3 regions of the Lysinibacillus sp. FSL M8-0337 genome follow, and region 3 is predicted to be linked to each of the others. Evidence: riboswitches for the same ligand, from Rfam matches in the RefSeq annotation. Region 3 holds a riboswitch; each other region holds the start of a gene.

Evidence for each region. Region 3 has a riboswitch for thiamine pyrophosphate ahead of thiM (hydroxyethylthiazole kinase). Riboswitches for the same ligand answer to the same signal wherever they lie in the genome.
Region 1: linked by a shared signal. The riboswitch ahead of thiC (phosphomethylpyrimidine synthase ThiC) and the one ahead of thiM (hydroxyethylthiazole kinase) in region 3 are both predicted to bind thiamine pyrophosphate.
Region 2: linked by a shared signal. The riboswitch ahead of thiT (energy-coupled thiamine transporter ThiT) and the one ahead of thiM (hydroxyethylthiazole kinase) in region 3 are both predicted to bind thiamine pyrophosphate.

Annotation. Positions count from the first base shown of each region.
Region 1 is NZ_CP151996.1:199,141-206,402, reverse strand. It holds gene thiC (phosphomethylpyrimidine synthase ThiC) at 14-1,792, opposite strand; TPP riboswitch at 1,942-2,056, opposite strand; gene MKY08_RS00940 (AEC family transporter) at 2,139-3,068, opposite strand; gene MKY08_RS00935 (methyl-accepting chemotaxis protein) at 3,278-5,386, opposite strand; gene MKY08_RS00930 (hypothetical protein) at 5,636-6,940, shown strand; gene MKY08_RS00925 (S-layer homology domain-containing protein) at 7,056-7,262, opposite strand, start outside.
Region 2 is NZ_CP151996.1:3,916,196-3,923,457, forward strand. It holds gene MKY08_RS19145 (polyphosphate kinase) at 1-196, opposite strand, end outside; gene MKY08_RS19150 (hypothetical protein) at 403-1,116, shown strand; gene map (type I methionyl aminopeptidase) at 1,144-1,899, opposite strand; gene thiT (energy-coupled thiamine transporter ThiT) at 2,442-3,002, opposite strand; TPP riboswitch at 3,128-3,235, opposite strand; gene MKY08_RS19165 (DUF4870 domain-containing protein) at 3,363-3,695, shown strand; gene MKY08_RS19170 (hypothetical protein) at 3,724-3,846, shown strand; gene MKY08_RS19175 (SMC family ATPase) at 3,950-7,030, opposite strand; gene MKY08_RS19180 (exonuclease SbcCD subunit D) at 7,027-7,262, opposite strand, start outside.
Region 3 is NZ_CP151996.1:3,378,452-3,385,713, forward strand. It holds gene MKY08_RS16350 (RDD family protein) at 1-433, opposite strand, end outside; gene sppA (signal peptide peptidase SppA) at 446-1,459, opposite strand; gene MKY08_RS16360 (acyl--CoA ligase) at 1,647-3,233, opposite strand; TPP riboswitch at 3,428-3,525, shown strand; gene thiM (hydroxyethylthiazole kinase) at 3,617-4,372, shown strand; gene thiD (bifunctional hydroxymethylpyrimidine kinase/phosphomethylpyrimidine kinase) at 4,372-5,199, shown strand; gene thiE (thiamine phosphate synthase) at 5,186-5,815, shown strand; gene MKY08_RS16380 (alpha/beta-type small acid-soluble spore protein) at 5,923-6,129, opposite strand; gene thiI (tRNA uracil 4-sulfurtransferase ThiI) at 6,341-7,262, opposite strand, start outside.

The DNA of each region.
Region 1 (7,262 bases), 1.4 Mb from region 3:
GTTATTTCTTTTGTTACTGATACAAGCGGCTACCAGCTTCTTTAAACTCTTGAGCCTTTTCCTTCATTCCTTGATGGATAGCTTCTGTCGTATTTAAATCTTTTTCTTTAGCATAGTTACGAATATCTTGAGAAATTCTCATACTGCAAAACTTAGGGCCACACATTGAGCAGAAATGGGCTGTTTTTGCTCCCTCTGCAGGTAATGTTTCATCGTGATATTCTACTGCTCGTTCTGGGTCTAGTGATAAGTTAAACTGATCGCGCCAGCGGAACTCAAATCGCGCTTTGGATAGCGCATCATCTCTTTGTTGTGCTCCAGGGTGCCCTTTCGCCAAATCAGCAGCATGTGCCGCAATTTTATAGGTAATGACCCCTACACGAACATCTTCTCGATTCGGTAAACCTAGGTGTTCTTTCGGTGTCACATAGCATAGCATCGCTGTGCCAAACCAGCCAATCATTGCTGCGCCAATGGCAGATGTAATATGGTCATAGCCTGGCGCGATATCTGTTGTAAGAGGCCCCAATGTGTAAAAAGGTGCTTCTTTGCAAACTTCCAATTGTTTGTCCATATTTTCCTTAATGAGATGCATCGGTACATGCCCAGGTCCCTCTACCATTACTTGTACATCGTGCTTCCATGCAATTTGTGTTAGCTCTCCTAACGTATCAAGCTCCGCAAACTGTGCTTCATCATTGGCATCTGCAATTGAGCCTGGGCGTAAACCATCCCCTAATGAAAAAGCAACATCATACATTTTCATAATTTCACAAATTTCTTCAAAATGGGTATATAAGAAGTTTTCTTGGTGATGGAACAGACACCATTGCGCCATAATCGAACCACCACGCGACACAATGCCCGTTACGCGATTAGCTGTGAGTGGTACATAACGAAGCAACACGCCTGCATGAATCGTAAAGTAATCCACCCCTTGTTCCGCTTGCTCGATCAACGTATCACGATACACTTCCCATGTTAAATCCTCCGCTACACCATTGACCTTTTCAAGTGCCTGATAAATCGGCACAGTTCCTACAGGTACAGCCGCATTACGAATAATCCATTCGCGGGTTGTATGAATATGCTTGCCAGTAGATAGATCCATTATATTATCTGCGCCCCATCGTGTAGCCCATGTCATTTTTTCAACTTCCTCTGCTATAGAGGAAGAAACAGCCGAATTACCAATATTGGCATTAATTTTGACATGAAAGTTTCGGCCAATAATCATCGGCTCTGCTTCTGGATGATTAATATTGGATGGCATAATGGCACGTCCTGCAGCAATTTCTGCACGTACAAATTCTGGTTCAACATGTTCACGAATCGCTACAAATTCCATTTCCGGGGTAATAATCCCTTGTCTTGCATAATGCAGTTGTGTCACGTTGCGACCTTTTTTTGCACGTAATGGTTTTCGGGAAAGCTCCGGAAAAACGTTTTCCTTCATACGAGGGTCGTCTGCTTTGCGGAAGCCATTATCCTCTGGTTTAATCGTCCGCCCTTCGTACTCCTCTACATCTCCACGTTCTTTTATCCACGCACTACGCAATGCAGGTAAACCTTTTGTAATATCCACTTTGTAAGTTGGGTCCGTATAAGGACCGCTCGTATCATAAACACGCACTGGTGCATTATCCTCTTCTCCAAAACTACCCGTTGTTGGGCTTAGCTGAATTTCACGCATCGGTACTAAAATATCTGGGCGTGTTCCTTCTACATATACTTTTTTACTTCCGTCAAAACTTGTCATAATGATAATGTTCTTTTCGCTAACTGTTGTCATATAGTATTCCGCTCCCTTTTCCATAAATGTTTAAAAAGGACCGAATCTAGCTCACGCCAATAGGTAGCATTACAAATAAAAAGCCGAATCCAAAAAAATTGGATCCGGCTGTACATGTAAGGTTTATTTATCGCAAAAAATTCAAGGAGTGCGATATTCATTAACTTTCCCACGCTGGTATGAGCCAGATCAGGTCCAAAGGGTCAAGAAACCTCTATGCGTTTCCCTCTCAGCCCGACTCATCGGACTCCCCTAGTTATAGCTATTAAGTTTGATGATAGTGTAACAGATTTTTCTAATAGATGGAAGTTATAATTAGATTTATCTTGCTATTATCCTCGAGTAATTACGTAAATAGCAGTTCTGCTAGATAAATGACAATTGTTACTGTAAGACAGCTAACAATTGTTGAAAAAAGGACCGTTTGCGCAGCAGTTGCCGACTCAACATCATATTCTAATGCCAAGCTTGAGCTATTACGTGAGGTCGGAAAAGCACTTGCAATGAAAAGTGACTGGGCGACAACACCATCTAAACCGAGGACAAAAATAATAAGCAATGCAACGGCTGGACCTACTACTAGACGTGTAATGCAGCTAACAAACACCGTTTTATTAAACATGGATTTGATTTCAAGCTGTGATAGTTGAGCACCCAGTGTAATAAGAGCTACGGCAATAAAGCCATCTGCTACGTGGTCAATAGGAATACGGATAAATTGTGGAATGCCAATATTAAAGAAATTCATTGCCACACCTATTATAAGGGCATGAATAATGGGCATTTTCAGGAAGTCCTTTATGATTGCCATCCCTGATTTAGTCGACGAGATTAAATTATATAAACCATATGTATAAGTCGTCATATTTTGAAAAATAACGAGAATCACTTGAATTGCAACCCCAATTGGCTGCGTTGCGAAAATCATTTGTGCTACTGGAATACCATAGTTGCCAGAGTTAATAAGGACAACACTATTTTTAAAAACTGCCGTCTCTGTTTTCGCTAGTCCAAGCCCCTTCGCTAAAAAATGACTAAGCACCATTTGACTGCCGATAAAGAGCACAATAAATAATGCCACTTCCCCTAGCACTGATAACTCCACACTTGTTTCATATAAATTCACAAATACAGCAGCTGGCATAAAACAATACGTAATAAGCTGAGATAATGCTTTCAAATTAAAAGAAAATTTCTTTTGTAAAAATGCACCAAGTACAAGCAACACTAAAATAGGGGCAACTATTTTAAAGAAAATCATACCGAGATACATCATGGAGGTGACCCCCTTTCATCTCTTTCTATAGTAAAACTGTTCACAACATGGGTCAATGCTCCGCCGCTAGTATAAGTTTACATAAAAAAAGGACTGTCCCTTGCTAGGACAGCTCTTTTTTTTGTTTGTAGGTTTTTGCTCTGCTTCGCGGGGAAACCTCCTTGCTTCGCGGGGAAATCTCCCTGCTTCGCGGGTATCTCCATCTCGCTTTATTTAGCAAGTTTAAATCGATTCACGACCTCTTGGAGTTCTTTAGAAATTTGGTTCATGTTGTTGATAGATTCTGCGACTTTTTCCATTTCTGCTTGTTGGTCTGCGGCTGATGCACTCACCTGTTCTGCTGAAGCAGCAGTTTCCTCTGAAACAGCGGAAATACTTTGAATCGCCGTAATGGCTTGGTCTTTTTGCTCCAACATTTGTGAAAGCTCTGACAGTAGTTCGTTAATTGCTGTTGCAATTGATTGAGATAGCTCGTTATTATCTTTAAAAGCTAACTCTGTATTTTGTACCGATTCATTTTGCGCTTGCATTAAGCTTGCATTGGAAGCAATAACGGATACCGTTTGCTTTGAATCTGCTAGGATGCTAGAGACCGTTTGTTTAATGACTTCTGTTTCGTTTTTAGACTGCTCTGCCAGTTTACGCACTTCCTCTGCTACTACTGCAAAGCCTTTCCCATGTTCTCCCGCTCGAGCAGCTTCTATACTTGCATTCAGTGCTAATAGATTCGTTTGCTCTGTTATTCCTTGAATAGATGCAATAATTTGATTGATATTGTTAATATTGCTAGACAAAGATTCCATTTGACGTTGGATACGTCCATTCATTTCATTCGTTTCCGCATTTCGGTCACGTAAACTTTCCACTTCTTTCATGCCCTGTTCTGTAGAAGTTTGTGTTTTGATTGACAGCTCGTCCATTTGCTTTGACAGCCTTGTAATGGCGTCAATTTGGTCAGATAAGTCAATCATTCGATAATTCGTTTCTTCTGTATCCTCTGATTGTTTTGATGCACCTTGCGCTATTTCGTTAATTGCGACAGATACTTCCTGACTTGATGCTACAATTTCATTAAAGGCTTCATGAACATGGTCCGATGATTGATTGAGCAATGTTGAAGAATTTAATACCGTATGTATGGCATCATTCGTCTTATCCAGCATATTATTATAAGCTAATGCAACAGCGCCAATTTCATCGGATTTTATAAATTTATCATCTATCTTTTTCGTTAAATCGCCTTCTGCTGCTGTTTCAATAGATGTACGTAAAACCTTTAAAGGCTTCAACTGCTTATATATAAACATTGCACTAGCAGCGGCCATTAAAATTACCATAATAATTGCTGATACAATCGTGAAAACAAGGATTTTATTATACGTTTCTAATATTTTGGAATTAGGTAAAACTAATTGCACTGACCATACCTCATCAATATTTTCTAACATCATTGGAGCAAAAGCATTAAATGATTTTTCCCCAAGCTGCTTAGAGTCTACATAAAGACTGTCCGGTTTTCCTTCATCCATAGATTGTCTAATGCTTGCCCAATCAACTGCATCCTGCATATTCGTCCCATCTAGCTTTTCATTAATACTATTGACTGTTAACATACCTTGATCTGTAATAATGCCTGCATAACCACCATCAGGCTGAATAGAGTCAGCTAACTCCTTTAAAAAGTCGATAGATAAGTCTGCCGTTAACACGCCAAAATATGTACCTGAAGCGTTATACAGTGGCACAGAAATAGTCGTCATCGAGATAGTTTTACCGTTCACATTATAATCATATGGCTCTGTTAATACAGCACGCCCTTCTCCTTTTGGAATCCGATACCAAGCATCTTCGGCTTTCGGATCGTCAATTCCTTCTATAGGGTCTGTATTGATTTGGTTGCCATCTTTAGTTAGATAAGGGATAAAGCGATTTTTCACATCAATTAATGCCGTATCAGTAGTTGGTCCAACTTTTACTGCACCATTTTCTATAACGGCCCCTACACCAAGTAAATCATCATTATTCGTTAAATTCGTATTCAGTATATCCATTACACTTTCTGTCGAAAGCGCATCATTTTTTTCCATTGCTTCAACAATACGTTTTGTTGTTTGTAATGTATCATTAGCTTTTTTAAACCGTTCGCTCATTTTTGCAGCAGATAACTCCGCATTTTGCAGCGTTGCCTTCTCTGAATCATCAACACTTTGAGTATGCAGAGTAGCGCTAGTTACCAATGTATAAGCAACAAATAATACTAAAAATACACCTAAAATTAAAGAAGTGAGCTTTAATGCAATACTTTTGGATTTTTTCATTACAAACACCTCCATTTTTATAAAATAATCATAATGTATCATTGGTAGTATAACAATAAAAGTTTCACTGAATTTACCAAGCAACGTAAAGTTTTCAATTAATACAGTTGTTTACAATCATATTTGTCGTAAATAAGACGTATTGAGCTTAAAAAAACATCGGACCTTTTTACCTATTCAGCTAAAATATGCATATAAAATCCTTAAGCTATGATAAAATTAGGTATAAAATATAGGAGGTTTGCCCATATGAAACACAAAAGAAACCTAGCCTTGCTTGCACTAGTAGCAGTACCTTCACTTATCTATTCAACACCTATAACGTCTGCCTCAGCTGCTGATCATTCGGCACATGCCAAGACTGCTTACATATATAATAATTACTATTATAATTCTAACGTTAACAACGTTATCCAGTTGATTTCCAATATTAATGATACATCCTTTTCGTTTCAGCCATACTTAGAAGCTGCACTAAAGGCTTACAATGCGTTAACAGAAACTGAAAAGCAATATGTAACGAATTATGGGACACTATCCAATCATCAACAAACAAGAGTAAGTTATCGTCGACTAGCCGCACAAATTGAAGAAAAATTAGCTTCCGTTGACTCTACTTCTGTTAACTATTATCAAAATGTAATTGAAACGAGAGATTGGTACAATAGGTTAAATGCTGCGCAAAAAACCTTTGTAAGTGACGCAACACAAAAAATACTGACGTCAACAATTACACCTAATACTTCTGTTGATAAAGTTGTTAATAAAATTCAATTGTTAAACTCTTCTCGACTTAGCTTCCATAAAGATGTGGCAGAAGCACGGGCTGAGTATAATGCATTGCGAAAATTCTCCAATGTTGTTTTACCTGCAGGGATTGAAAAACAATTATTAGATGCCGAACAGGTCGTTATATTGGATAAATCCGCAGCGAAGCAAGTAGAAAATGCCATTGCTGCCTTATCGCCAAAAACGTCTACAACACAAGATGTCCAAGCAGCAAAAAACGCTTTTGAAGCATTAACACCCGTACAACAACAGCTTGTTCCAAACGTTTGGAAATTAGTCGACTTTGTAAAAGGGAAATATAAACTACCTGAAAATGACCAGTCAATCACTACACCAACATTGTCAGACTCGGCAGCAGTACCAGGTAAAAATACACTAATGTCTAAAAGTAGAAAAAACACATATAAAGCAAAAATTAATGTTGCGGATTCTGAAAATACAAATGAACGTTTTGTTTTAACAACGAAAGCTAATATGGTCTTAATCATCCCACCGCTCAATACACTTGTTAATAAGGATTCGGGCGTAATGGATGTTCAGCTTACAAGAAACTTAAATCGCATTACTTTCCAAGCAATATTAAATAATAAACCTGTTAAATTTGATGCGAATATCGAAATCATTTTAGAAAATTTACCTGACAATGCTTCCATTGTTCAGCTCAATGAATTCGGTGACCAAGAGCCTGTTTCCTATACAATCAATGGCAATCAATATATTATAGAAACTCAAACTTCTGGTACGTTCCAAATTATTAGAAATTAATTTACAGAAATCCCATACCCTGTCTTATTGGTGTGGGATTTGTCATTTCAAATAAACCACAATTAAACATAAAGCCACTAGCATGAACTTAGCTAGTGGCTTTCTCTTTTTATATTTATTGTGTTCTAGGTTGAATTAATACATAATCTAAAGCTGCTGGATCTGTTGAAGCTTTTGCATACACAATATTTCCATATTTATCTTTCGTGAATAGATAAATCCGTTGATCTTTTTGGAATACGTTTGTTGAATTTGGATCACTACCTGTTTGAATCGCTGTGAAAGTCTTCGCAGAACTTGCATCAGAAGGTGCTGTAATCTT
Region 2 (7,262 bases), 540 kb from region 3:
GCTCAATAAGACGTTTAATGGCGCCTCCCTTACCAGCAGCATCCATTCCTTCAAATACTAGAATAAGGCCGATTTTATTATTTAGTAAAAATTGCTGTGCATTTAACATTTCATATTGAAGTACTTTTAATTTCTTTTTATACATTTTTTTATCTAGTTCAATCGATAGGTCAAGATTTTTTAGATTTTGAGTCATTAAAATTCCACTCCTTCAAATTGGATATTTCTATTGTACTAAAGAAGTATTTGGATGCATATCCAAATGGTAAATTGTAGATAATTTCAACAAATTCACTTGATACATTGTAAGGATTTTCCGCTATAATAAAATAGATATTCTGTGACAGTCCTATACTTATTTGTCTTTTCCCTATACAATTTAACACGAAGGGAGAGGAAACCTTGCCTAAGTTTATTTTAATGACAATAACGTATATTGTCTCACTCATCCTAACCTTTTCATCCTATTTTATAAAAATAAATGGTCAATCTTCGTTAGAAATCTCAAATCGTTTTCCCGTAATGTTTGCACCTATTAATATTAGTTATATGATATGGATAGTCATTTACATTTTGCTCGCTTATTGGTTAGTTATGAATTTTAAAAAGACAACTATAAAACAGACTGTTCTCTTTAGCAATGTATGTATATTACAAGCGATTTCTATTTTATTTTGGCATTATGAATTATTCATAGTATTTTTCATCTGTACAGTAATGTTAGTACTATACTTATTTTTCCTTTACAATACGTACTCACATTCCAATAATGCATTATCTGGCCGCCTACCGATTTCACTTTACTTTGCTTGGTCTACATTTTTATTGATGACAAATACGAGTTTTACGTTAACTTCATATGAATGGAATGGCTTCGGTCTTAGCAATCCACTTTGGGCAGTTATTTTACTGACAATTGGTGTCGTAATCGCCTTACATATACGTTATCATCATTTTGATATTGTCTATCCTAGCGTTTTTATCTGGGCATTCATTGGCATTGCATTTCATAATCATCTTGACGAGTTGCTTGTGACGACCGCAGCCTTATTTTTATGTGGTGTGCTTGTTGTTGGTATTCTATTCGTCAAAAAAAAACCTGCTTACCAAAAATAAATCGGTAAGCAGGTTTTTTATTTCGTCTTATTGCTCATCTAATGAAGTTAAAATGATTGGTTTGTCTTTTGTTACAATAATCGAATGCTCAATTTGGGCAACTAAAGATTTGTCAGGCGTAATAAATGTCCAGCCATCGCCAGCTTCAACGATATGCTCTGCTTTTGCTGAAATAAACGGCTCCACAGCTAACACCATGCCCTCTTTCATAATTGTTGAATCCCACGCATCGTAATAGTTTAAAATGTGGTTTGGCTCATCATGTAATGAACGACCTAATCCATGACCCGTTAAGTTCATAATAACTGTTAAGTCATTGGCATAAGCCTCACGCTCTACCGCTTTCCCAATTTGGTTTAATTTCGAACCAGCTTTTACTTTTGTCATTGCACGATCAAACGCGCTTTTTGCTACGCGACAAAGTTTTTCTTTATCCTCATAACCTTCCCCTACTACAAAAGAAATACCTGTATCTGCAAAGTAACCATTTAAAGAGCCGGATACATCAATATTAACAATATCCCCCTCTTTAATAATACGTTGTCCTGGGATACCATGGGCAACTTCTTCATTGACACTAATACAAGTGTAACCTGGGAAATCATACTCTCCCTTAGGACCTGAAATAGCTCCTGCTTCAGCAAACATGCGTCCTGCAATTTCATCTAATTCAAGTGTTGTCACACCAGGTTTTGTAGCTGCTTTCATCGCCTCACGAATTTCCGCACAAATGCGACCAATTTTTTTAAAGGCTTCAATTTCTTCTTGGGTTTTTACAATCATTTTTAACGTCCCTTTCATCTAATATCTACTCTTTAATATAACATAACTTTTTATGTGCATAACGCCAAAAGCTTTAATTATTCTATGCCAATAGGATTTCAATAGTGCTCCTCATAGAAAAAACAGACGATTTTAACAGTCTTTAGACCTTAAAACCGCCTTTCTCTAACGCGCTATCTACAGTTAAAACGGTAGTTCTCATTATAAAAAAATGTGGCTGAGACAAAAGAGAAAAAGTGTTAGATTGACTGCAATCAATCTAACACTTTTTTGCTATTCCGTTGTTGTCCGCTACGGCGTTGCTTTCCGCGGGCACACCGTAAGCCGCAACCCTCGCTAACGCGCGGAATGCCCGTGTCTTACATTGTGTGCTGTTCTGAGCAGGAGTCACCGTCTTCGCTACCAACAACTAGTGAACACTTCTAATTTTTTTTATTGCAAAAGCAAGAATAGCTAAGTTCTCCATATAGCAAAAAATTATGAACACCTTTCGTCTGTTTCTTAAATTTTTTTAGTTATGTCCAAGCCTCATTTCCATTCATTTATAATTTTCGTTGCATTAATTGTGGCGCCGCTGTAAATAATAGAACACCGACAATAGCGGTTAAAATAGTTGCTGGTAACATATATGTTCCATTATAGATAATTGAATAAATCCATGCATTTTGATCGCCCGCATACTCCGCAAAGAATACTGCACCTGCAATTGTGTGTGCAAGATAGCGTAAAAAACCAGCTAGCACCGTACCAATCACTATGTACAGAGCCATTTTCTTTTTGTTGAGTGCTGTTGCGGCTTTTAATACAGGTTCACGAACGATTGCCGCTAAACCTACTACAGTAAAGGCTACCCCGTAATCTAGTAATCCTTGAAGCCAGTGCACAATATAAGCACCAAACATTGTTTGCATCACACCAATCAATAGACCTGTTGTAAGCCCTGACAAGAACCCCCAACGAAACGCCATTAAAATTATTGGTATCATGACTAAGCTTACCGAGCCGCCTTGTGCCCATACTTTAAAGGAAACTTGATCGAGCACAAGTCCTACCGCTGCGAAAATTGCAATCTCCACCAGCATGAGTAATCTTTTTTTGTCCATACTATTATTCTCTCCTTTGTTCCGATGTAGGATACAAGAGCAGGAATAGAAAACAATTATTTGGATATGCATCTCAATCCGGCATAAAAAAACGATGCCAGGACAGAGCCTCACATCGTAAAAGTGTCGGTTTCTATCCACATCCCTACGCAAGTGTTAACTTACAGGTTCAAAGAGTAAAGGCATTACGTGCCCAGTCTCAGCTGACATCATCAGCTCCCCTTGTGGTCGTTACATCTCATTTTTATTGAACACACTCATTGTACGCAACCACCTTTGCGATTACAACCTTTTCCTCAATTATTTTTTTTGAAACTTTTACGCTTTCTATGCGTAAATATTAAAAAGGGAGGAACAATTATGGAGAATCAAAAAGTTTTATCTGCGTTTAGTTATCTCAGTATTTTTATTGCACCATTTGTCGTTCCATTAATCGTTTACTTTGTTTCAAAAGATAGTGAAGTCAAAAGACATTCCATTCGGGCACTTATTTCTCACTTAATTCCGTTAGTCTTGGGTATCATTTTCTTTTCTATCTTTATATTTTCTACAATGTCATTGAACACGTTTGATCCTTCTTCAAATGGGAATACATTTATTATCATTTGGTTTGCTTCATTTGCAATTTATTTACTCGTATCATTAGGTATTGTTATTTGGAATATTGTGCAAGCTGTACGAGTTATACGTTAAAATTTAGTACGAAGGAGATGTCATATTCATGAAAGTATCCAAAGTAGTGAAAACCGCTATAAAATTTGCACCTATTGTCATTCCTATTGTCAAAAAAGTAGTTGCTGCAAAAAAAGGGACAACACCCTACGTATCAACACGTAGAAAATAAGCGCAATGACTTCTTTTAATTGTTTGAGTGACTGGCACACAAAACCCACTTACACCATAGAGTGCAAGTGGGTTTTTATTTAGAATTGTTTGGGTGACTGGCACTACTTTACTTCAAAGTGCGTTGTACTATGCCCACTTAACGTTTTTTCAACATGTAAAACAGCTGGCATTGCGGCTTTTAACTCGGCGACATGTGAAATAACACCAATCATTCTTCCTGAATCTTGTAAATCAATTAACGTATCAATTGCTTTATTTAACGCTTCCTCATCTAAAGAGCCAAAGCCCTCGTCGATAAACATCGTTTCAATTTGAATATTCCCTTGGAAGCTTTGAATAACATCTGCCATACCTAATGCAAGACTTAATGACGCATTAAACTTCTCCCCACCAGATAATGTTTTTACATCTCTTAATTGGTCCGTATAAGCATCATACACATCTAACCCTAACCCACTTTGCTTGGCATGCTTCTCCAAGCGATCAGAGCGCCGCAATTCAAACTGTCCATTTGATAAATGGAATAAACGAAGATTGGCTGCTGCTGTAATCTTATCTAAATAATTGATTTGAATGTAACGCTCAAATGACAGTTTTTTTGGATTTTGCCCATTCAACACGGTGTAAAGTTCTTTTACACGACCTGCTTCTTTTTCGAGTATCCGTATTTCCCTCGCTGTTTCATCAACTTTAACAATAAAGTCAGCACATGCAGTTGCATAATTTTTCGTCTGTTGTAATATTTTAAATGCCTCTTCAGATGTAGCTCGCAGCATCTCAAGCTTGTCTTCTAATATCGTTAAATTTTGCTTCTCTTTTCCTTCAAGATGTTGTGCTCCATCTAAGATTTGTTGCTGTAAAGAATGCTGTTGTAAAGCGTAATCACGGCACGCTTTACGTAATTCCTCGATTTGTACAATACTTCGCTTTGCCGCCGCATATGCTTCATATGTTGTAAAACCAACATTGTTCATGTTTGTGACAAATTGTTCTCGTTTTTCATTCAGTTTGTTTTGCAATTCCTCATATGCTTTTTTCGCCAGTTCTTCTGCTATAGCTGCCTTATGTGACGCTTCTTTTGTTGCTTGTAGATTATGCTGACTTGCATTCCATGCTGCTTGTAATGCATTCTTTTGCGATTTTATATCTTCCATTGTTTGCTTTAATTGTTGCAATGACTTTACATGTTCAGGAATGTATTTTTGTTGTTCTTCCACAATTGCTTGCTGTTTAATTAATTCTTTCGACTGCTCAGCAAAATAGTGCTCTAACTGGACTTGTTTGTGTTGCAATTGTTCATTTCTTGCCAGTTGCTCTTTTAGCTTAGTCCGTGCGATAGATAGTTGATCGTTAACGATTTTTAAGACAGTAACTTGTTGCTCAATGAATTGTAATGAAGTTGTAAGTTCTACTCGATCAGCTAGTGATATATGGCTAGCTTCTACCTGTTCAGCCACCTCTTGAAGCAATTGTTTTGTTGTTTTGACTGTCGCTTCTTTTTCATAATAATTTCTCTCATTTGCATGAGCTGTCGCGCGGATTGTTTCCAGCTCCACTTCATCCACGACCGCTAGTGGCTCACTATGTGTTAAGTGGTGTGTTGTACTGCCACAAACTGGACAAGCATCGCCATCCTTTAACTTGGCTGCTAAAATACTTGCCTGACTGGTAATCCATTGTTGTTCCTTAGTCTGTAGTGCTTTGTTACTTTCTTGAAAGAGCTGTTGCGCCCTTTGAAGTGCTTGCTCAGCTAGCTCACTCGCTTGCTCATATTTTTCCAATTGAGCTAATAATGTCACTTGTTCTTTAAGCTTAGGAAGTTGTTCTAAATAACCTGCATAGGGCTCCATTTGTTTTTCATATTGCTCAATGGTAGTTGTTAACTCTTGAAGTTGGGTTTGCTCTTTTTCTAAAATGTTTAGATTATCTGCTACTGCACGTTTAGCATTTTCAACAAGTTGTTGCGTTATTTCTAGTTGTTGCTGATTATGCTCAAATGCCTCAAACTTCGGTAACAGCGCTAATAGCTGCATTTCTTGTTGCAATATTTGCTGACGCGCTGGTTCTTTCGCTTCTTCCTCTGAAAATAATTGCTGGGCTATTGCTAGTTGTGCCAAAGCGTTTTGATGATTTATTGTAGCTTGCTGATAAAGTTGTTCCTTATGATTTTGCTCTGTCCGTAATTCTACACACTGTTGTTCAAAAGTAAGAAGACGCTCCGCTTGTTCAGCTAATTGTATTTCCTGTTCCTTGGCTGTATATAAATGTTGTTGTTGTAACAGCATTTGCAAACGGGCTTGTCGTTGCTCCTGTTGCTCGAACTGCTCGTTCAGAGCTTTTGCCATACTGTAATATTCTTGTTCTTTTTGATGATGCGCATAGGCTTCTTCATAGCGTAACTGTTCCGTTTGGATACTAGCATTATAAAAGAATTGCTCTTCTTCAAGGGCATTTTTTAGTTGGTGCATATTATCCGTATTATTGCTAATACAAGTAAATAATGTTGATGACCGCTGTGGTAATGCACCTGCAATTTGTCCAAGTAAATGTTCTTTCAATTGCTGGGCACGCTCGACATCCTTTTCGGCTTCTTTCCTTTTGATATCTAGTTTTTTAGTCATTGCGCTAAAACGATCTGTTTTAAAAATTTTACGTAAAATGACTTCTTTATTGGAGGAATCAGAAGTTAATAATTTGCGAAATTCCCCTTGGGGCAACATCACAATTTGACTAAACTGATCTTTTGTTAGCCCTATAATTTCAAGCAGTTTTTTATCTACTTCATTTGTTTGCTGCTTCTCCACTATACTAAAGTCAAATTTACCATCTTTTATTTCTGCTAATTCAACTTTTCTTCCTGTGACACTTTTATTTTTTGCTTTAATATGACCCGGCTGGCGTAAAATGTGATACACTTTACCGCGCATTTCAAAAACCAATTCTACTGCGGTGTAAACATCATCCGCAGCAAAGCCGCTCCGAAGCATAGCTGTATCCTGACGATCTTCACCGCTTCCTGCACCATACAGCGCATAACAAATCGCATCAAAAATCGTCGTTTTCCCAGCGCCTGTTTTGCCTGAAATAGCAAATAAACGGTACTCTCCAAGCTGTTGGAAGTCAATCACTTCTGTATGTTTATATGGACCGAAAGCAGTAATCGTTAACTTGAGTGGTTTCATCGAACTGCCTCCCGTTCCTCATCTAATAATTCTTGTAGCATTTCTAAAAACAAGCGCTCGGTTTCTGGATCAGGTTGATCGCCCAAAACGTCTGCATAAAATCCACGAAACAAGTCAATATCCTCTACTTTTTCCGTTTCAACAGCTTGTATTTCTTGGGCTACTTGTATTCGTGATGCTTTACGTTCAATATGCATTGCATGTGGAAAAACGGTACGGATTCGCTCCATCG
Region 3 (7,262 bases):
AAATATACAGCGGCGTAAAGATATTACTGATTAAGCGACCAATCCATTCTCTGAACAGCACATCTGACCATTGTAGTTTATCCTGTTTCAGCGATACAACGCGTAACCCCAATGCCATTTTCCCTAAAGTTTGCCCGAAAAATTTCGTCATCAAGACAAAGTAACAATAATAAAGAACAGCTGAAATAATTGAGATAGGTGCATACCATACCGATTCTGATAATGACCAGTCCATTAAGTAAAATATTGGATTAACAGCAATTCCTATAATAGCAGAAATAACTAATCCATCTAGGACAAATGCCCAAAAACGTACCCAAAATCCTGCGGTCTTCAATTGATAGTTTGTCATCACTGTAGGCGTCACTGTTTTATCTAGTAATTCTTGGCTTATCGAGGGTGCCCCTTGCAAAACGAAATCATTGTTTGTCATGGTATGCCCTCCTTAGTATTCACCATATAAATACATCATTTTTGGTGCCTTATATTCCGTCATAATTTTCATCAACATTTTTTCTTCAGCCGAAGGACCAAATAGTGAACCAACTTTCATGCCAATTAATGACGGTAAGCCTCCTTGATTATACGAGTATTCGAAAAGAACAGCATCCTCTAATCCAAAATCTTGTCGTAAAGCTGCAATTGCCGCTTGCTCATCGCCTATTTCGTCAATTAAGCCTGCTTCAAGTGCCTTTGTACCACCAAGAATTCGACCATCAGCTACCTTTTTGACATCCGCTTCAGACATATTGCGCCCTTTTTCAACTATATCAACGAACTCTTCATATGATTCATTAATCATATCTTGCATCATAGCACGTTCTTCTGCAGTAATTTCACGTGTAGGGCTTAGCATATCTTTATGTTGCCCTGATTTAAACGTTTCAAATTTCACGCCCACTTTTTCGGCTAATTCCTGATAATTAATAGATTGCATAATGACACCAATAGAACCTGTTATTGTATCACGATGTGCATAAATTTTATCTGCTGGTGCTGAAATGTAGTAACCACCCGACGCTGCCATAGAATCCATTGACACATAGATAGGAATTTGACGCTCTTCTTTAATTTCTAACAATTTCTTATAAATTTCTGCCGATTCCTTTACTCCACCACCTGGAGTATTCACACTTAGTACAATTCCCTGTACTGTATCATCAGCTAAAATATTATCCAATTGATTTAAGAAAAACTGGTGATCGTAAGCAACGGATTGCCATAATGTATTCGACCCAACATCTTGAATCGTCCCATCCACTTTCAAATATGCGATACGTTTTGTATAATCTTCACCTTCAATAACCGTTTCGTATACATCTAAATTTTTGCCAGCCATTACGCTATCAAAATTACTAAAGAAATCTGATTTAAAAATCGCCATAATCGTGTTAAGTCCTAATGAAAACACTAATAATACAGCTGCAACTGCTAAGGCTATCCACCTTTTTGTATTCATATAATCGCCTCCTCTTCACGTTATACGTCTAAATGTCCAAAACGTTTCACTTTTAAGTAATTTTTATGTAAAAGTTTTTCTCATGTTTATGAATTTGCCATAAACAAAATAGGGAGAGTACAAAAAAATCAAAAGTTCATCATAAAGCATGAACTTTGATTTTTCGACATTATTTCCTAGGAAATAATTATTGGTGTGTGTAATGGGCTTTTTCTTGTTGTCGTAATTCGACACGTCGGATTTTTCCAGATGCAGTCTTTGGTAATGCTTCAACAAATTCAATTGCCCGTGGATATTTATAGGGTGCTGTCATCAGCTTCACATGGTTTTGTAGCTTTTGAATAAGCGTATCATCACCTGTCACTCCTTCACGCAAGACGATAAAGGCTTTCACTATATTTCCTCTTACTTCATCAGGGCTTGCCACAACAGCAGCTTCTTTGACAGTAGGGTGCTTCATTAAGGCATCTTCCACTTCAAATGGCCCAATTGTATAGCCTGACGAAATAATGACATCATCACCACGTCCCTCAAACCAAAAATAGCCATCTGCATCTTTATATGCTCGGTCACCGGTAATATACCAATCTCCACGGAATTGCATGCTAGTGCGTTCTGGGTCTTTGAAATACTTTTTAAACAGTGCAGGTGTTTGACGATGGACAGCAATATCTCCAACAACGCCATCCGCAACAGGATTTCCAAAATCATCAATAATTTCGACTGTATTGCCTGGTGTCGGTTTACCCATAGAGCCAACGCGAGCATCCATGCCAACCAGTGTCCCAACAAGCAATGTATTTTCTGTTTGGCCATAGCCATCACGCACTTGAATATTAAAAGTTTTTGAAAACACTTTAACGACTTCACTATTTAACGGTTCACCCGCTGATACAGCTTGACGGATGGCACTTAAATTATAGTCCTGTAAATTGTTAAGTGTGGCCATAAAGCGATATTCTGTTGGGGTACAACATAACACATTCACTTTAAATTTTTCTAGCAATGACAAGTAAGTAGAAGCATCAAATTTTCCTTTATAGACAAATGCTGTTGCTCCGCTACCTAACGTTGCTAGGAACGGACTCCAAATCCACTTTTGCCAACCAGGTGCAGCAGTAGCCCAAACTATATCATTTTCTTGTACGCCTAACCAATTCGGTGCTGTCGTACGTAAATGCGCATAACCCCAGCTATGTGTATGAACAGCTGCCTTAGGATTCCCTGTTGTTCCACTTGTATAAGCTAAAAAGGCATTATCTGTACTTTTTGTCGGTGTAGGGTTTAGATAATTTGTAGGATGCTCCTTCATTTTTTCAAGCAATGGTTGCCATGGTGCATGTGCGTGACCAATAACGAATTGCATAATCCCTTTTAAATTTGTTACGTCGTCAAATTGCTCAATATATGGCTCATAGGCGATAATACCTTTGGCATTGGCATGTGTAATACGATATTCAATATCCTTTGTACGTAACATTTCAGAGCTAGGGATAATAGTTAAACCCGCTTTCAGTGCCGCAATGTAAACAATATAAGCTTCGACAGATCTTGGAACCATCACTAATAGCACATCGCCCTTCGTTAATCCCTGCGAAGTAAATACATGGGCAGCCTGATTCGCCTTTTCCAGTAAATTTGCGTATGTAATATATTGAATTTCTTCGTTGTCATTATAAACAATTAATGCATTTTTAGATGGATCTTGAGCGTACTTTTCAATTTCCTCCACAATGTTATACCATTCTGGTGCAATTAAATCCTGTCTTTTCATCATAACTTCCTCCTTAATACTAGGTTCATTATAAAACTCATTTTTTACGATTTTCAATGGAAGGACCCTATTTTAAAAAAGTCATGACAATTATCATGGTTTAGTATATGGCATCAGTCACTGCTTTCCAAATAATGATAAAATGCTATTGAATACTACGAAAAGGTATGTTACATTTTGGTCAACTAAAATTTTCATGATTGCAGGGGGACTCTAGTGAGTTGAGAAGGTAAAACCTGACCCTTTGAACCTGTTAGTTAATACTGACGTAGGGAGCAATACACATCTTATTATTGATGAAAAGCTCTTTTTACGTGTGCCTTGTGCCCGAACGAAAAGAGCTTTTTTTGCATGCTTACGTCCACCAAAAGAGGAGGACTACAATGATTTTTCAAACGATTCGTAAAAAACAACCGTTGATTCACTGCATAACCAATTATGTAGTGGCAAATTTTCAAGCAAATGGCTTACTAGCCATTGGTGCATCACCGGTAATGGCGGATGATCCGCAGGAAGTCGAAGAAATGGTATCCATCGCATCAGCGTTATTGGTAAATATAGGAACGCTTACTACACGCACAAAAGAGTCGATGTTACTTGCAGGAAAAAAAGCGAATGCCCTTGGTGTACCAGTAATTTTGGACCCAGTAGCCGCTGGCGCTACAGCATACCGCAAACAAACGGTACTACAGTTATTAGACACAATTCATTTTGCTGTTATCCGCTGTAATGTTGGCGAACTTGCCGCGATTGCTAATGTACAATGGCAACAAAAAGGCGTTGATAGTGGTACTGGTTCCATTTCTGTTGAGGATAAAGCAAAAGAAATAGCAAAAAAATATAATTGCATCGTGATTGTAACGGGTGAAAAAGATTTCATAACCGATGGGAACCTTGCGCAATGGATTGTTGGTGGTCATACTCGAATGACAGAAGTGACAGGTACTGGCTGTTTATTAAGTGCCATTTGTTGTGCTGCTTATATTGCGGGTAATGAGCCTTTTTCCCAATTATGTGATACATTAACGAGCTATAAAAAAATTGCTGAAAATGCTCATTCAGCTGCTCCTTATAATGGAGATTTCGCAGTAGCTGTCTTAAATGAATTGCATCGTTTATCTCAGGATGGTGATAGTTAATGCACATTGTTACAACAATAGCGGGCTCTGATAGCGGTGGCGGTGCAGGTATCCAAGCGGATTTAAAAACATTTCAAGAATTAGATGTATTCGGAACGTCCGTAATTACAGCTTTAACTGCCCAAAACACACAAGGTGTCATGGATGTGCTACCAATTGAACAAGCCTTTATAAATAAACAATTTCATGCTCTCTTAGAGGATTTTCCAATTAGTGCCATTAAGACTGGCATGCTTTTTTCCTCTGATATTATTCGTACAATTGCGCTAGCTATGACGAATTTAACCATCCCTCTTATTGTTGATCCTGTCATGATTGCAAAGGGCGGTGAAACTTTATTACAACAAGAGGCTGTTGAGGCATTAAGAAACAATTTATTACCACTTGCCACGATTGTAACGCCGAATATACCAGAAGCTGAAACATTAACTGCAAGAAAAATCGAAACCGTGTCTGACATTCGACTTGCGGCGCAATCGTTATTACAGCTAGGTGTTCAATGCGTGATTATCAAAGGTGGTCATCTAGCGAACGAAGATTTTGCTGTAGATTATGTGTTTTTTAAAGATGGCAAATCATTCTCAATGCAGACTAGTCGAATTGCGACGAAAAATACACACGGGACAGGGTGTACATTTTCTGCCGCATTAACAGCTTTTATCGGCCGTCAAATGCCGATAGAGCAAGCCATTATTGAGGCTAAGAAATTCATTCAATTAGCCATTACTCATAACTTATCAATTGGTCATGGCAATGGACCAACCAATCATTTTGCTTACCAAAAATTCAAAGAAAGTTGCGAGGTGATCATAGGTGAAACGCAGTGATTTGCAGCTTTATTTTATAATGGGCACAGCGAATGCCAAAATCAAACAACCATTAGCAATACTAGAGGAAGCATTGCAAGCTGGCATTACGATGTTCCAATTCCGAGAAAAAGGAATAGATGCACTGACAAATGAAGATTATGAACATTTTGCCCGTCAATGCCAAAAACGATGTCGTCACTACAATGTTCCATTTATCGTAAATGATGATATTGAGCTTGCTTTAAAACTCAAGGCAGACGGTATTCATATTGGACAAGATGATTTTCCCATCTCATTAGTACGAGAAAAAATTGGTGCGGAAATAATACTTGGTGTTTCGGTTCATACAGCGGATGAATTACACATCGCTATAGAAAATGGAGCAGATTATGTAGGTATTGGTCCCATTTTTGCTACCACTTCTAAAAATGATGCCAAAGCGCCAAGTGGTACTGAATTTTTACAACAAGCACGTCGTCATTATCCCGAGTTGCCGATTGTAGCAATTGGTGGCATTAACTGTCAGAATGCAGAAACAGTATTCAAAGCTGGTGCAGACGGTGTAGCAGTTATTTCCGCTATTTGTGATAGTCATAATATTCACCAAACCGTAGAGACCTTTAAATCGTATTGATTGAATTATTCGAGTTACGCAGTCATAAAAAAAGTAAAAATAAACAAACTAAAACCAGTGCCTTTTACGGTCACTGGTTTTAAGTTCAATAAATGCGTTTTCTGCAATTATTGTTTTGGCATACCTTTTAATTGAGATTCTGCCATTTGTACAAGACGTTTAGTGATTTCACCACCAACGGAACCGTTAGCACGAGCTGATGCGTCAGCTCCTAATTGAACACCAAATTCTTGTGCAATTTCGTATTTCATTTGATCAAGTGCTTGTTGTACACCAGGTACTGCAAGCTTGTTTGAACTGTTGTTGTTTGTCATGTCTCTCACCTCCTTGTGAATATAGAATGTGCGATATTCGATTTTTAATACGAAAATTTTATAGGTAAAATGTAACTCTAAAGGAAAAAGACTAGAAAACATAAAAAAACCGTCCCAAATTACAAATTTGAGACGGTTTCCTTCTTATTATAATGTCGTTATTGGTCTTTATAAGAAAAGAACATTTTTTTAGTTTAAATCCATAAATTTTTTATAAAAGATCTGCAAATTTATCTGTAGGCTGTTCTTTTTTCGGGAAAATGTACACTTCACGGTTTTTCACAGCACGTTCGATTAGTTCATCAAAATCAGAAAAGCTTTCATAATGCTCTACTTTTTCAAGCTTTGGCTTTGTTTTCGGACTAGCTGGGGTAAAAATTGTACAGCAATCCTCAAATGGCTGAATTGACGTTTCATATGTGCCGATTTTTTCAGCAATATCAATAATTTCTAATTTATCATTAGAAATAAGCGGACGTAAAATTGGTGTATTCGTTACAGCATTAATCGCAGTTAAACTTTCTAGCGTCTGGCTTGCTACTTGTCCAAGACTTTCACCTGTAACAATGGCAAGTGCATTAATTTCCTCACGCACTTTATCTGCAACCTTTAACATCATGCGACGTGTCGTTGTCATTGACACATTGGACGGCACTTTGTCTTTAATAAGGACTTGGATTTCTGTAAACGGAATAACATGCAGGCGAATACTTGCACCAAATTTTGTTAGTTCATTTGCAAGCACTTTTACTTTTTCCAATGAATTTTGACTTGTATATGGTGGGCTAAAGAAATGAATTGCTTCTAAACGTACACCACGTTTCATCATTAAATACCCAGCAACAGGACTATCAATACCGCCTGACAGCATTAATAATGATTTGCCGTTTGAGCCAACTGGCATACCACCTGCGCCTGGAATCACTTGCGCCATCATATAGGTAGAATCGTGGCGCACCTCTACTCGTAATTCTACATCTGGATGTTTCACTTTTACTGATAAGTTTTGATATTGCGGTAAAACATACCCACCAATTTCACGCTGAATGCTGTGAGAATCTAATGGGAATGTTTTATCTGTACGTTTCACTTCAACTTTAAATGTTAGCTGTTGATCTTTAAATGTATCCATA